3 regions of the Halomonas sp. B23F22_10 genome follow, and region 1 is predicted to be linked to each of the others. Evidence: predicted binding sites of a transcription regulator. Region 1 holds the regulator's gene; each other region holds the start of a gene.
The links. The regulator PhoB, encoded in region 1, activates phosphate uptake and scavenging genes when phosphate is short. The targets are predictions, from matches to a motif close to TGTCATANNNNTGTCANA.
Positions count from the first base shown of each region.

Region 2: a site for PhoB is predicted at 1,560-1,577, ahead of ACGTNF_RS01600 (PstS family phosphate ABC transporter substrate-binding protein). Genes of this name have one in related genera too.
Region 3: a site for PhoB is predicted at 2,675-2,692, ahead of ACGTNF_RS00295 (PhoX family protein). Genes of this name have one in related genera too.

Region 1 covers NZ_JBIEKF010000005.1:136,210-141,503, reverse strand. Annotated here, with positions in the region: gene phoR (phosphate regulon sensor histidine kinase PhoR) at 1-1,233, opposite strand, end outside; gene phoB (phosphate regulon transcriptional regulator PhoB) at 1,235-1,924, opposite strand; gene ubiA (4-hydroxybenzoate octaprenyltransferase) at 2,049-2,942, opposite strand; gene ACGTNF_RS12895 (chorismate--pyruvate lyase family protein) at 2,998-3,474, opposite strand; gene ACGTNF_RS12890 (NAD(P)/FAD-dependent oxidoreductase) at 3,613-4,773, shown strand; gene ACGTNF_RS12885 (HU family DNA-binding protein) at 4,940-5,215, shown strand; gene ACGTNF_RS12880 (hypothetical protein) at 5,293-5,294, shown strand, end outside.
Region 2 covers NZ_JBIEKF010000001.1:364,711-370,004, forward strand. Annotated here, with positions in the region: gene tal (transaldolase) at 1-144, opposite strand, end outside; gene ACGTNF_RS01595 (Bcr/CflA family multidrug efflux MFS transporter) at 274-1,458, shown strand; gene ACGTNF_RS01600 (PstS family phosphate ABC transporter substrate-binding protein) at 1,639-2,652, shown strand; gene pstC (phosphate ABC transporter permease subunit PstC) at 2,770-4,026, shown strand; gene pstA (phosphate ABC transporter permease PstA) at 4,045-5,211, shown strand.
Region 3 covers NZ_JBIEKF010000001.1:66,745-72,038, reverse strand. Annotated here, with positions in the region: gene ACGTNF_RS00300 (GFA family protein) at 1-325, shown strand, start outside; gene ACGTNF_RS00295 (PhoX family protein) at 440-2,572, opposite strand; gene cobA (uroporphyrinogen-III C-methyltransferase) at 2,720-3,664, opposite strand; gene ACGTNF_RS00285 (nitrate reductase) at 3,621-5,294, opposite strand, start outside.

The DNA of each region.
Region 1 (5,294 bases):
CCGGGAATCGATCTCCAGCTGGGCATCGTGGCGCAGCAGCACGTGCTTGACGATGGCCAGCCCCAGGCCGGTGCCGCCGGTGGCGGTGCTGCGGCCCTTGTCGACCCGGTAGAAGCGCTCGGTCAGGCGCGGGATGTGCAGCGGGTCGATGCCCTCGCCGTCGTCCTCGACCTCCAGGCAGGCGCCGTCGCCCCAGGGACGCCAGCGCAGCACGATGCGGCTGTCCTCGCCGGCGTAGCGCACGGCATTGAAGGCCAGGTTGGAGACGGCGCTGTGCAGCTCCTTCTCCGAGCCGAGCAGGGCGCGGGGCTCGTCGATCTCCACCTCCAGTCGATGATGGCTCTCGGACAGCGCCTCGGCGTCGCGGCGCACGGCCTCGAGCAGGCTGGCCGGGTCGAGGTGGACGTCGTCGTGGCCGCCCTGGTCGTTCTCCAGCCGCGACAGCAGCAGCAGGTCGTTGACCAGGTTCTGCATGCGCCGGGTCTGGCTCTGCATCTGGCCGATGCCGCGGCCGAGGCGCTCCGGCAGCATCTCGGCCATGTCGCCGTAGGTCTCGAGGTAGCCCGTCAGCACGGTGAGCGGGGTGCGCAGCTCGTGGGAGACATTGGCCACGAAGTCGCGGCGCATCTGCTCGAGGCGGTGCAGGCGGGTGATGTCGCGGGCCATCACCAGGCGTTCGTCGTCGCCGTAGAGGGTGATCTGGAACTGCAGGATCAGGTTCTCGTCGATCGGCGAGCACAGCGTCAGCGGCTCGCGGTAGTCGCGGGCGTGGAAGTAGTCGACAAAGCTCGGGTCGCGGAGCAGGTTGGTGATGTGCTGGCCGCGGTCCAGGGTCGGCTTGAGGCCCAGCATCCGCTCGGCGGCGCTGTTCCACCACTCCATGTCGCCGTGGCGGTCGAGCATCACCACGCTGTCGCGCATCGCCTCGGAGGATTCCTGGATGCGGCTCAGGGTGTCGCGCAGCCGCCGCTGGGTGATGCGCTGCCCCTTCTGGTAGCGGTAGAGGCGGTCGAACAGTTCCCCCCACAGCCCCATCGCCGAGGGCGGCTCGTCATGGGGGTGATGGGTCAGCCATTCCTGCAGCGCGTGGAGCTGGCGCATCTGGTAGAAGAGGTAGATGGTGAGCCCCACGGCGAGGCCGAGGCCGCTCAGGGCGAAGGGCCAGCCGATCAGCGCGCCGGCGGCCACCAGGGACGCCAGCCGCCAACATTCGCGTCGCCACAGCCGGCCCATGTCAGGCCTTGGCGGAGAAGCGGTAGCCGGTGCCGCGCACGGTCTGGATCAGCTGCTGGTGCGGCTCGCCCAGCGCCTTGCGCAGGCGGCGGATATGCACGTCCACGGTGCGCTCCTCGACGTAGACGTTGCCGCCCCAGACCTGGTCGAGCAGCTGGCCGCGGGTGTAGGCGCGTTCCTGGTGGGTCATGAAGAACTGCAGCAGGCGGTACTCGGTGGGGCCGATCTCCAGCGACTGGCCGTCGATGCTGACGCGGTGGCTGACCGGGTCGAGCATCAGGCCCTCGACCTGGACCGGATCCTCGACGCCGCGCGGCGTGGCCCGGCGCAGGACCGCCTTGAGGCGCGCCACCAGCTCGCGGGGCGAGAAGGGCTTGGTGATGTAGTCGTCGGCCCCGGACTCGAGGCCCTGGATCTTGTTGTCCTCTTCGCCCTTGGCGGTGAGCATGATGATCGGCAGCTCCGAGGTGCCTTCCTCGCGCTTGAGCCGGCGGGCGAGCTCGACGCCGCTGGTGCCGGGCATCATCCAGTCCAGCAGCACCAGGTCGGGCTGGTGATCGACGACCATGGCGTGGGCGCTCTGGGCATTGTCCGCCTCGAGCACGCGATAGTCGGCCATCTCCAGCGCCACGGCGATCATCTCGCGGATGGGCGCTTCATCATCGACGATCAGTACGGTCTTGGCGGTCATCCCGGGGCCTCATGGTCGAGAGCAGTGACATATTGGTGACGATGACAGCATGTCCTTGTGACAATACCGTGACAGCCTCGTCCTGTCGCCCCCGCTCAGCGCCGCGGTTTTTTCCCGCCCGGCGTCACGCGCCGGCGCCCGGCCACAGCGACAGCGCGATGCCGGCGAACACCAAGAGCCCCGACCAGTGATTGTTGAGGAAGGCCTGGAAGCAGCGATCGCGATCGCGGTGGCGGATCAGCCGCTGTTGGTGGACGAAGGTCGCCGCCATGGCGGCCAGGCCGAGCCAGAAGAAGCCGGTGAGGCCGAGGCGCTCGCCGGCCCAGGCCAGCAGGGCGAGCGTGGCCAGCTGCAGCAGGCCGATGATCCGCTTGTCGGCGCGGCCGAACAGTACCGCGGTGGACTTGATGCCGATGCGCAGGTCGTCGTCGCGGTCGACCATGGCGTACTCGGTGTCGTAGGCCACGGTCCACAGCACGTTGGCGGCGAACAGCAGCCAGGCCTCCAGCGGCACATGGCCGAGCACCGCGCCGAAGGCCATGGGAATGGCCCACGAGAAGGCCGCGCCCAGCACCACCTGGGGCAGATGGGTGTAGCGCTTCATGAAGGGATAGACGAAGGCCAGGATCACGCCGCCCACCGACAGCATCACGGTGAAGGCATTGGTGAAGCACACCAGCACGAAGGCCGCCAGCACCAGGCCGGCGAACAGCCCCTTGGCCTCGCCTTCGCCGATGCGTCCGGTGGCCAGCGGACGTGACTTCGTCCGCTTCACGTGGCCGTCGAAGTGGCGGTCGGCGTAGTCGTTGACCACGCAGCCCGCGGCCCGCATCAGGTAGACCCCGGCGACGAAGATCAGCAGCAGCCGGCGCTCGGGAACGCCCTCGGCCGCCGTCCACAGCGCCCACAGCGTCGGCCACATCAGCAGCCAGGTGCCGATGGGGCGGTCGAGGCGCGTCAGGTGCAGGAAGTCGGGCAGCCGGGCCAGCCCCTTGGGGCGCATCAGGGAACGTTCCATGTGGGTCTCTCGGTTGAATCGGACGACGCGGGTTTCGGGCGATGCCAGACGCAGCCTATCGCGCCGGCAGGGCCAGGTCATCCGCCATGGCGTCGAGGAAGAACTCCTGGACCAGCACCGCGAAGCGGCCGTGGCGCAGCACCGAGCGGCGACCCCAGGGGCCGGGCGCGTCGTGGAAGGGCGCCGGGTCGGCGCTGACCTCGATGGGGCCGCGCTCGAGGCCGGGCTGGCGGAACAGCCAGTGCCCCAGCGAGCGCTCGCCGAGGCCCGCCAGCCGCTGGCCGTGCAGGCCGTGGAGCGGGGCCACCGAGCGCGCCATCACCCAGGAACGATCGCCGAGACACAGCGCGACCTCGCGCCGCCAGACCAGGCGGTCCGGCGCCGTGCCCAGCGCCATGGCCTCGTCGCGGCGCGGCCGGCCCAGGCGCTGGTCGAGCAGCCTGACCCGGAAGCGGCGAGGCGCGCCGGCCTCGATCAGCCGCTGGGTCAGCGAGCCCCGGGTGGCGATCCAGCGCCACCAGGCCGGGCTCATGGCGGGGCGTGCCGCCGCCAGGGGGCGCCAGCGGGGCGAAAGGGCCGGGGCGTGATTCACTGCGCGACTCCGCGTCCAATGCAAGGGGCGGCTAGTGTACCATGGCGGCCCGTCGCGCCCCCTGCAGCGAGGAGCCCCATGAGCGCACCCCTGACCATCATCGGCTCCGGCATGGCCGGGCTGGGCCTGGCGCGCCAGGTCCGGGCCCTGCAGCCCGAGCGCCCCATCACCCTGATCACCGCCGACGGCGGCGAGGACTACTCCAAGCCGCTGCTCTCCACCGGCTTCGCCAAGCGCCTGCCGCCGGATCGCCTGGCCTCGCTCAGCGCCCTGGAGGCGGCCGACCGGCTCGGCGTGACGATGCGCACGCACACCCGGGTCGAGGCCATCGATCCGGCCGCGCGGACCCTGGCCCTCGGCGCCGAGCGGCTGCCCTGGGGCGAGCTGGTGCTGGCCACCGGCGCGGCGCCGGCGCCGCCCTTCGCCATGCCCGAGGCGCTGGCCGGCCGGGTCCATACCGTCAACGACCTCGACGACTACCGCGCCTTCCACGCCGCCCTGGCGGCGCTCGGCCGCCCGGCCCGGGTCGCCGTGGTCGGCATCGGCCTGGTGGGCTGCGAGTTCACCAACGACCTGGCCGCCGGCGGCCATGCGGTCGAGCTGATCGCCCCGGAGGCGGCGCCGCTGCCGCGGCTGCTGCCCGAGCCGCTGGGCCGGGCCCTGGGCGAGGCCTTCGTCGAGGCCGGCATCGCCCTGCACACCGGGCGCACGGTCGACGCGCTCTCGTCCGAGGGCGAGCGGGTGGCGCTGGGCCTGGACGACGGCACCGCCCTCGAGGCCGATCTGGTGCTGGTGGCCACCGGGCTGCGGCCGCGCAGCGCCCTGGCCGAGGCCGCGGGACTGGCCGTGGGGCCGGCCGGCATCCTCGTCGATCGCCGGCTTTCGACCTCGTCGCCCGGCATCCATGCGCTGGGCGACGTGGCCTGCGTCGACGGCGTCAATGCCATGTACGTCCAGCCGCTGCAGGCCGGCGCCAAGGCGCTGGCGGCGACGCTTGCCGGCACGCCCACCGAGGTACGCTACGGCCCCTGGCCGGTGCTGGTGAAGACACCGCTGCTGCCGGTGGTCTCGCTGCCGCCGACCCGTGCGCCCGCTCGCTGGCGCATCGAGGGCGAGGGGGCGGATCTGACCGCCCTGGCCGAGGATGAAGACGGACGTTTGATCGGATTTGCGTTGACAGGCGCCTGCGTGCGTCGGAAAGTCGAACTGGCGCGCGCTGCACCGCCGTTGCTAGGCTAGTGACGTCAACGACGGCGCCCCCGGTGTTCCGGGCCTGGCAGCGGCGTTGCCACACGGCGTCATGCGTCTGCCTCACATGCCATGGCAGGCGGGTGGTGCATGAATCAGCGCGAACAACAACGCGGCCGATGGGATCATCGGCAGGATGTCAAACCAGGAGGGCTGTATGCGCAAACCAGAACTCGCCGCGGCGATCGCCGAGCGTGCCGATCTGTCCAAGGACAAGGCCAGCCAGGTGCTGAACGTCATTCTCGACGAGATCACCGGCAGCGTGTCCGACGGCAAGGACGTGTCGCTGATCGGTTTCGGTACTTTCACCGTGCGCGAGCGTGCCGCCCGCACCGGCAAGAACCCCCAGACCGGCGAATCCCTGACCATCCCGGCCAGCAAGACCGTGGCCTTCAAGCCCGGCAAGGGCCTCAAGGACGCCGTCGCCAAATAAGGCGCGACGCGCGGCTCGATTCCCGGGCCGCGCGGCCTCACCCCCCTCATTTCCGCTTTCCGGCCAACGGTGTACCGAT
Region 2 (5,294 bases), on a different contig from region 1:
GCCCTCCTGCTGGGCGGCCTGCAGGATCAGCGAGGGATTGGTGGTCGCGTCGGTGGGCTGGAAGCGACGGATCGCCTCGATGTCGCCGGTGTCGGCCACCACCGTGGTCATGCCTTTGAGTTGCGTCAGCAGGTCGTCTGCCATGGGTCCTGGATCCTCCGTGTGTCGAAGGTCCACTCTACCAAGCACAAGGGGATGAAATACAGACGCACGGCATCGGCCAGTGTGGTGCGTTATCATTAGCGCCCTCGTGGAAATCCCTTTGGAGGTCGCTTGATACTTAATGCCCGACGGGTGGCCCTGCTGGTCGCCACCAATACCGCCCTGGCGCCCTTCGCCATCGATGCCTACCTGCCCGCCATGCCCGCGCTGGCCGAGGCGGTGGGGGCGAGCGTCCATCACACCGAGCTGTCGATCAGCCTGTTCCTGTTCGGCTTCGCCATCGGCCAGCTGGTCGGCGGACCGATGTCCGACCGCCTGGGGCGTCGGCCGGTGCTGCTCACCGGGCTGGTGATCTTCCTGCTGGCCAGCCTGATGATCATGCGCGTCGACTCGCTCGGCGAGCTGTTGACCTGGCGCTTCGTGCAGGCCCTGGGCGGCGGCGCCTGCGTGGTCAACTCCGCGGCCATCGTGCGCGACTGCTTCAGCGGGCGCGAGGCGGCCAAGGTGATGTCGACCATGGCGATGATCCTGATGCTGGCCCCGCTGGTGGCGCCGGCGGTGGGCAGCGGCCTGCTCTACCTGGCGGACTGGTGGCTGATCTTCGCCTTCCTGGTGGTCTATGCGGCCTTCCTGCTGTGGCTGATGGGCACCCGCCTGCCGGAGACCCGGCCGCCCGATGCGCCGATCGCCTCGGCCGGCCAGGTGTTGCGCAACTATGCCAGCGTGCTGCGTCATCGCGAGGCCATGGGCTATGTGCTGTCGGTGGCGTCGACCTTCTCCGGGATGTTCGCCTTCATCACCGCTTCGCCGTTTCTCTACATGACCCACTACGGGGTCTCGCCGGCGGTCTATCCGGTGGTGTTCGGCGCCAACGTGGTGGTGATGGCGCTGTCCAACCGCCTCAATATCCGCCTGCTGGGCCGGCGCACGCCCCAGCAGAACATGCGCCTGGGACTCGGCGTGCAGTGCTGCGTGGCGCTGGCGCTGGTGACGCTGGTGGCGACCGGGAGGGACTCGCTGTTCACGGTGGTACCGCTGATCATGCTGTTCATGGGCATGGTCGGGCTGATCACGCCCAATGCCATGGCCTCGCTGCTCGAGCACTTCAGTCACATGAGCGCCACCGCCACCGCGCTGCTGGGCTGCATCCAGTTCACCAGCGGCGCCCTGGCCGGGGTGGTGGTCAGCGCCTTCGAGGTCGACAGCGCCTGGCCCATGGTGCTGACCATGCTGGCGGTGTCGCTGGTCGGCAACCTGGCCCTGCGCGGCCTGGTGGGGCGCGCCGCCCTGAACTGAGTCGTCCTGCCGCTCCGGCCCGCCCGGGCCGGAGCTCTCGTGCCCGTCGCCGGGCCCTTCGTCTCCCTCTGCCGACGCCGATGTCGGCCATCGAGCTCGCTTGTCATGAAGCTGTCATTTTCGTGGGGCATCTTGTGTGTCACGAAAGGATGATCACTTCCCCGAACAGGAGCTCTCTCCATGAACCGCATCCTCAAGACTACTGTCATTGCTGCCGCCGTCATGGGCGTCGTCGGTGTTGCCCAGGCCCGCGATCAGGTGCGCATCGTTGGCTCCAGTACCGTCTACCCGTTTGCCAGCTACGTGGCCGAGGAATTCGGTGCCACTACCGACTTCCCGACGCCGGTGATCGAGTCCACCGGCTCCGGCGGCGGCGCGCGCCTGTTCTGCAACGGCATCGGCGAGGGGACTCCTGACATCACCAACGCCTCGCGTCGCATGAAGCCCTCCGAGTTCGAGCGCTGCGTCGAGAACGGCGTGACCGACATCACCGAAGCCTTCATCGGCTATGACGGCATCGCCTTCGCCCAGTCCAACGAAAACGACGCGATGGACGTGACCCTCGAGCAGATCTTCCTGGCCCTGGCCGCCCAGGTGCCGGTCGACGGCGAGCTGGTCGACAACCCCTACACCCAGTGGAACGAGATCGATGATTCGCTGCCGGCCCGCGAGATCGCCGTCTACGGTCCGCCCACCACCTCCGGCACCCGTGACGCCTTCGAGGAGCTGGTGATGGAAGCCGCCTCCGAGGAGATGGACGCCTACGGCGGTGAGGGCTACACCGACATCCGCACCGACGGTGCCTTCATCGACGCCGGCGAGAACGACAACCTGATCGTCCAGCGCCTGGCCGAGAATACCGAGGCCTTCGGCATCTTCGGCTACTCCTTCCTGGAAGAGAACTCCGACAGCCTGATGGGCTCCAGCATCGACGGCGTCGCGCCGACCCCGGATGCCATCGGCAGCGGCGAGTACCCGGTGTCTCGCTCCATGTTCTTCTACGTGAAGAACCAGCACGCCGACGAGGTCCCGGCGATGAACGAATACGCCAACCTGTTCATGAGCGAGCAGATGATCGGTGATCTGGGCTACCTCAAGGGCATCGGCCTGATCCCGGCGCCGGAAGACCTGCGCGCCGAGGCTCGCAGCGCGGTCGAGAACCACGAGACGCTCGAGCTGGCCGACCTCAAGTAAGCACGGCCGGGTCCTCGCCCTGTCACGGCCGGCAGCCAGGAGCTGCCGGCCGGTGCACGTTCCGCCGGCTCACCGGCCTCGCCGGTCCCCGCGGATTCATTCAGACGAGAGTCAACTATGCAGACCAACCAAATACTCGCTCTGTTCTGCGGCACCCTGCTGGTGCTGGGTCTGATAGCCTATTTCCTGGGGCGGGCCAAGGCCTCCAGGGTGCGCGCCGCCGGCGCCGCCATGCACGCCCAGCCCGACCAATACGCCTGGTTCAGCGTGCTGTCCAGCGCCGGCCCGGCCATCGCCGTCGGCGTGGTGGGCGCGTTCGCCATGCTGCTCCTGGGCGCCGAGATTCCCACGCTGTATCTGCTGGCCGCCAGCCTGGTCGTCGGCTGCGCCGGTCTGGCCATGGGCATCGCCCTGGTGCGTCCGGACTTTCATGCGCGCAAGGCCATCGAGAGCGTCATCCGCTTCTTCCTGGCCGGCGCCGCCCTGATCTCGATCTTCACCACCTTCGGGATCCTGATCTCCATCGTGGGAGAGGCCATCCGCTTCTTCCAGATGCAGAGTTTCTGGGACTTCATCACCGGCACCACCTGGAACCCGGGCGCGAGCTTCCTCGCCGCCGCGGGCCGAGCGGAGGAGGGGGCAAGCGCCGCCCAGTTCGGTTCGATTCCGCTGTTCGCCGGTACCTTCATGATCACCGCCATCGCCATGCTGGTGGCGATTCCGGTCGGCCTGCTGTCGGCCATCTACATGGCCGAGTTCGCCCCGCAGCGAGTGCGCACCCTGGCCAAGCCGGTGCTCGAGGTCCTGGCCGGCATCCCGACCGTGGTCTACGGCTTCTTCGCCGCCATCACCGTGGCGCCGCTGATCGTCGACGTGGCCGGTTTCTTCGGCATCGATGCCTCGTTCAACAACGCCCTGGCCCCCGGCATCGTGATGGGCATCATGATCATCCCCTTCATCTCCTCGCTGTCCGACGACGTCATCAACTCGGTGCCGGACAGCATGCGTCAGGGGTCGCTGGCGCTGGGCATGACCAAGGGCGAGACCATCCGCGACGTGGTGGTCCCGGCAGCCCTGCCGGGCATCATCTCGGCCTCGCTGCTGGCGGTGTCCCGGGCGCTGGGCGAGACCATGATCGTGGTCATGGCCGCCGGCATGCGGCCCAACCTCACGGCTAACCCGTTCGAGGACATGACCACGGTGACGGTGCGCATCGTCGCCGCCTTGACCGGCGACCAGGAATTCGCCAGCGCCGAGACGCTGTCGGCCTTCGCCCTGGGCCTGGTGCTGTTCGTGGTGACCCTGTCGCTGAATCTGGTCTCGGTGATCATGATTCGCCGGTTCCGCGAGAAGTACCGGATCAACAACCTTTAACGCTGGGAGCTTTTTCCGATGAGCCAATCCTTCGACGAGATCAGCGCCCAGCTCCGGCGTCGTCACCGCAAGTCCGCGCGCCTGAAGTGGATGTCCATGGGGGCCCTGGGCCTGGCCGGGCTGTTCCTGGTGCTGTTCTTCACCGACATGATGATCAAGGGCCTGCCGGCCTTTCAGCAGGCCCAGATCCAGGTCGAGGTCGACTACAGCGAGCAGGCCAGCCAGCTGCCGCTGGCCGCCGTCCAGGAGGACGTGCGTCCGCTGGTCAGCCGCGGCTACCTGCGCCTGATTCCCGGCCGCATGGAAGACAATGCCGAGCTGCTCGGCACCACGCGCATGGAGTGGGTGCTGGCCGACAGCCAGGTCGATCAGTACCTCAAGGGACATCACACCCGCCTGAGCGACAGTGAGCAGGAGGTGGTGGATCGGCTGCAGGCCGAGGGCCGCGCCGAGCTGAGCTTCAACACCACCTTCTTCACCAGCGGCGATTCCAAGATGCCGGAGCTCGCCGGCATCGCCTCGGCGGCCATGGGCACGGTGATGACCCTGCTGGTGACGCTGGCGGTGTCCTTCCCGATCGGGGTGATGACCGCGGTGTACCTCGAGGAATTCGCCCCGGACAACCGCTTCACCCAGCTGATCGAGATCAACATCAACAACCTGGCGGCGATCCCCTCGATCCTGTTCGGTCTGCTGGGCCTGGCGATCTTCATCAATTTCTTCGGCGTGCCGCGCTCCTCGCCGGTGGTCGGCGGCCTGACGCTGGCGCTGATGACGCTGCCGGTGATCATCATCTCCACCCGCACCGCGCTGCGCAGCGTGCCGGATTCCATCCGCCACGCCGCCTTCGGGGTCGGCTGCTCGCGCTGGCAGGTGGTGCGCGACCATGTCCTGCCGCTGGCCCTGCCGGGCATCATGACCGGCTCGATCATCGGCCTGGCCCAGGCCATGGGCGAGACCGCGCCGCTGATCATCGTCGGCATGGTGGCCTTCATCCCCGACGTCACCGCGTCCTTCAGCGAGGCGGCCACGGTGCTGCCGGCGCAGATCTTCACCTGGGCGGGTGAGCCCGAGCGCGCCTTTATCGAGAAGACATCGGGAGGCATTCTGGTGCTGCTGGCCGTGCTGATCTCTCTCAACGCCACCGCCGTGGTGCTGCGCAAGAAATTCGAGCGTCGCTGGTAAGTCCCGCGGCCAGACACAGGATATGCCAAGATGAACATTCACGTTTCCGAGCGGAAGATGGGCCCCATGAGCGGACACAGTGC
Region 3 (5,294 bases), on a different contig from region 1:
TCGCACCTGGGGCGGCGGGCCGCTGCTGGCGCTGGAATCGGTCTCGAGCGTTCGTCTCGAGGGCGAGGACAGCGTCAGCGTCTTCGCCTCCTCGGACTGGGCCGAACGCGCCTTCTGCCGCCACTGCGGCACGCATCTGTTCTATCGCCTCAAGAACGGCGAGCACTACGCGGTGCCGGCGGGGCTGGTCGACGTGGGCCAGGCCTGGACCTTCGACAGCCAGATCTTCATCGACGAGAAGCCGCCCTGGTATGCCTTCGCCAACGACACCCGCAACCTGACCGGCCGGGAGGTGTTCGAGGCCTTCGAGCGGGGCGACGACTGAGGCCCTGCCTCGGCTCAGCCCCCGCCGCCAGCCCGACGACACGAAGCGCCCCCGGCATTGGCCGGGGGCGCTTCGCATCGGGGCAAGGAAAGGCGCACGCCGGGGCCGGCGCGATCAGACGCCGATGATGCCGCCATCCTCGCGCTGGATCACCACCGTGGAGGCCCGCGCGCGCACGCTGCCCCGGGTCTCGGCGGTGGCGTCGTCGCCGGCCGGCCAGTTGCCCGGGTGCTGGATGTTGATGAACATCGCGGTCTTGTCCGGCGTGAGGCAGATGCCGGTCACCTCGCAGCCGTTGGGGCCGACGGCGAAACGCTTGAGCTGGGCCTGGTTGCCGCCGCCGACCACCGAGGCATCGCCCTCGGCCTGGCTGACGTTCTGGGGCACCACCGCCAGCAGCTGATCGTTGGTGTACTCCGTCACGCCCGCGTAGCCGTTGTCGGTCTGGATCCACAGGATGCCCTGGCCGTCGCCGCGGTCATCGTAGTGCAGGCCGTCGGGGCTGGCGAACTGGTTGAGCTCGGTCAGGCCGGAGACGTTCTCGGCATCGCCGACCGCCGCACCGAACACGAACACCTCCCAGTCGAAGCGCATCGAGCCGGCATCCTCGCGCCAGCGGATCACCTGGCCGCCCTCGTTCTCGGCCCGCGGGTTGGCGGCATTGGTCGGCGCCGTGGCGTAGCCCACGCCCGCTTCCTGAATATCGCCGCCATCGTGGGTGTAGGTCGCGGCGGTGCCTTCCTCGGTGCGCTGGGAGTTGTTGGTCAGGGTCATGTAGACCTCGCCGGAGGCCGGGTCCACGGCGCCCCACTCCGGGCGGTCCATGGGCGTGGCGCCCATCAGGTCGGCGGCATCGCAGGTGTGAATGATCACACCGGCCTGATCGTCCGCGGCCAGGCCCAGGGCCTCGGCCAGGGTGCGGCCGTCGCGGGTCTCGGCGCCCGGGGTCAGCGGCAGCCACTCGCCACGGCCATCGGCCTCGAAGCGCGCCACGTAGAGGGTGCCGGCGTCCATGTACTTGGCACCGAGGGCCAGGCGGTCATAGCTGGCCCCGGGGCGGTTGGCGTCCGCCGGGTCCCAGAGGGCCTCGGAGACGAACTTGTAGATGTACTCGTTGCGCGAGTCGTGACCGGAATAGAACACCACCGGCTCGCCGGCCACCAGCTTGCCCGGCCAGCAGCCCTCGTGGCGGAAGCGGCCCAGGGCGGTGCGCTTGACGGCGCGCTCGCCGGTATAGGGGTCGATCTCGACGATATAGCCGAAGGTGCGCGGCTCGTTGCGATAGTCGTCGACGGCCGAGGCGCCCGTCGGGGTGGCGTTGAAGCGGGCGAACTCGTCGTTGCGCTCGCTGGCATCGCCGGCGGCGGTTTCCCAGCCGTAGCGGCCGCGGCCCTCGGAGACCCCGAGGCGCTGGTCGTCGCGCTGGCGCTCGGCATTCTTGACGAAATAGCCCGGCCAGTTCTCCTCGCAGGTCAGGTAGGTGCCCCAGGGGGTATAGCCGTTGGCGCAGTTGTTGTTGGTGCCGCGGGTCAGGGTGCCGTCCGGCGAGTACCGGGTCCTGACATAGTCGCTGCCGGCCACCGGGCCGCTCAGCGCCATCTCGGTGGCGCTGGTGTAGCGGCGGTTGTAGGCGGAATCCGCCACGTGCCGCCAGCGACCGCCGTCGCCCTTCTCGAGCTCGACCAGGGTCACGCCGTGGGCGTTGATCTCGGTGCGCACCTCGTCGGCCGGGCGCTTGCCCGCCTCGGCGTTGGTGGCCCCGCCCTTGGGCGCCCAGAGGGACGCCTGGTCGATGTACTCGTTGTTCATCGCCAGCACGAAGCGGCGCGACGCGGACGACTCGTCCAGGGCGAAGTTGTGCATGCCGTCGTGGTGCATGCCGACGCTGTTGGCCTGGATCTCCGGCGTGAAGGCGAGATCCTCGCGCCAGTCCGGCGCCTGGCCGTTGAGCGGCGTGCCCCAGGGAATCAGCACCTGAGCGGTGTAACCGTCCGGCACGACCACGGCGTCGGTGCGCGAGCCGCGAATGGCATCGAAGGCCAGCGACAGCGGCGTTTTCTCGGCGCCCGCGGCCTCGGCACGCCCGGACAGGCCGCTCAGGCCGAAGCCGCCCAGCATCGCCATGGCGGCCATGCCGAGTCCGCCCTGCATCACGCGACGGCGCGAGACATGCTTTTCCAGCACCGAGGAGAACGGCTCGTTGGCACTCCGGTTCAACAGGCGATGGTCTTCGATTTCCTTGCTCATCCTGGTCTCCTCACGGTCAGGCGTCGTTATCCGGCCGGCATGTCGGCGCCTTCCCGGGCGTCGCTGCCGGCATCAGTCAGCCAGGGGAGCATGCGTGACGAGGGTGACAGTAAGATGACGCACCGTGATCGATTTTTCGGACAAAACCTAGGAGGCAAACGCCTCGCGTCTTGCCGTCACGGCCCCGGCCGGCGTCGCCTCGACCATGCGCACCACGCTGCCCACCACGATCAGGCACGGCGACGGCAGCGGCGTCTCGGCGAGGCGCGCCGGCATATCCACCAGGCTGCCGGTCAAGGCGGCCTGCTCGGGCAGGCTGGCGTTGGCCACCAGCATGATCGGCCAGTCGTCGGGCAGACCGGCGCCACGAAGCCCGGCACAGATCGCCTCGACCTTGGCCAGCCCCATGTAGAACACCAGGGTCTCGTCGCGCCGGGCCAGCGCCTGCCAATCCGGCGCGCCGCCCTCGCGGCACAGCTGCGCGGTGACGAAGCGCAGCTGCTGGGCGTGGGCGCGGTCGGTGAGCGGAATGCCCATCGAGGCGCAGGCCGCCGAGGCGGCGGTGATGCCGGGCACGATCTCCGCCGGGACGTCGGCCTCGGCCAGGGCCGCGAGCTCCTCGCCCATGCGGCCGAACACGCCGGGGTCGCCGCCCTTGAGGCGCACCACCGACTTGCCCTGCCTCGCCAGCGTCACCAGCAGCGCGCCGATCTCGTTCTGGGGCACGCTGTGGTGGCCGCTGGCCTTGCCGACGTAGTAGCGCTCGCGGCCGGCGGGGATCAGCGCCAGCACCTCCTCGCCGACCAGCCGGTCATAGACCACGGCATCGGCCCGGGCCAGCAGCCGCGCGGCCTTCAGCGTCAGCAGCTCGACGTCGCCGCTGCCGGCGCCGACCAGATGGACCCGTCCGGGGCGACACTCGCCGCGCCGCGAGACCCGCGCGGCGTCATCGTCCGCTTCGCCGACGCGACCGGCCCTCCCTCGCGGCGACAGGCCCAGCCTGGCCGAGCCCAGCCGGGCCAGGGCAGAGAAACCGCGGCGCAGGGCATCAGGCGACGCGAACGGGGATCTTGGCTTGCTCGGAGCGCGCATGGCCACTCTCCTCTTGTGTCGTGGAATCGAGCGCCTGGGCATCGGCGCCGGCGTCGACGGTGTCCGGAGCATGCTCCTCGACCAGCGACTTGAGCTCGGGAATGCAGCTGCCGCACTGGGTGCCGCAGGCGAGCCGTGCGCCCAGCGCCTCGACGCTGGCGTCGCCGGCACGGATGGCCTCGACGATGGTCGTCTGGCCCACCTGATGGCAGCTGCACACCAGCGGACCGCCATCGGCCTCGCCGGCGTCGCAGCCAGCCAGCAGCCGGCGACGCACGTCGCCCTCGAGCGTCGCCTCGGCGAAGCGCGCATCGAGCCAGGAAAGCCCCGGCAGCTCGGCGGGCGGCGCCACCATCAGCCACCAGCGCAGCCGGCCGTTCTCGAGCCCCGCGGCGCGCAGCCGACCGCCGGCCGGGTCGTCGCTCCACAGGCTCGGCGCCGTGGGCAGCCACTGCCGCACCCAGGCCAGCCAGTCGCGCGACGCATCGTCCGTCTCGCCGCCGGCCAGCTGCCAGCGCTGGCAGTGGGCCAGCGGGATGCGCGCCCAGTAGGCGCCGTCGTCGCGGCCCTCGAAGTCGCCGGCTTCGCCCGGGGCGATCAGCAGGGTCGCCTCCCAGCCCACCGCCAGCGGCGCCAGGCTCACCGCGCCGTGCTTGGCTTCGGGCTGGCCGGAGATCGGGTCGAGATGGGCGGCGAGCAGGCCGCCGGTGCGCGCCGCGCCGGTGAAGCGGTCGGTCCAGTGCATCGGCACGAAGGCCTCGCCGCGGCGCTGGGCCTTGGTCAGCCGCACCCGGGCGCGGTACTCCCCGCCGGCGCCGGTCAGCCGCGCCAGCTGCTGGTCGCCGACGCCGAAGGCGGCGGCGTCCTCGGGGGTGATCTCGATGAAGGGCTCGGCGCGGTGATTCATCAGCCGCGGCGCCCGGGCGGTGCGGGTCATGGTGTGCCACTGGTCGCGCACCCGGCCGGTGTTGAGGCGCAGCGGACGCTCGGCGCTGAGCGCCTGTTCGGGGCCGCGCGGACGCACCGGCAGCAGCCGGGCCCGGCCGTCAGCGGTGGCGAAGCGACCGTCCTCGAACAGCCGCGCGGTGCCGCGGGGGGCCTCGGCGGTCACCGGCCACTGGATCGGCGCCAGGGCGTCATAGCCGGCGCGGTCGAGCCCCGCCAGCGCCGAGATGTCGAACGGCCGCGCCTCGTGGCCCGGCTGCCCGGGGGCGTTCTCGAAGCCGGAGAGCCGGGCGTGCTCGGCGAAGATCTCGCCGGGATGGCCGTAGTCGAAGGCCTCGCCGAAACCCAGCCGGCGCGCCGCCTCGCAGACGATCCACCAGTCGTGGCGCGCCTCGCCCGGCGGCGGCAGCATCCCGCGCTGGCGCGAGATGCGCCGCTCGGAGTTGGTCACGGTGCCGTCCTTCTCCGACCACGACGTTGCCGGCAGCACGATATCGGCGTAGCGCAGCAGGTCGGTGTCGGCCATGCATTCGGAGACGATCACCAGCGGGCACGTCTCGAGCGCCGCCCGCACCCGATTGGCGTCGGGCAGGCTGACCGCGGGATTGGTGGCCATCACCCACAGCGCCTGGACCTCGCCGCGTTCGATGGCCTCGAACAGCGCCACCGCCTTGTGCCCCGGCGC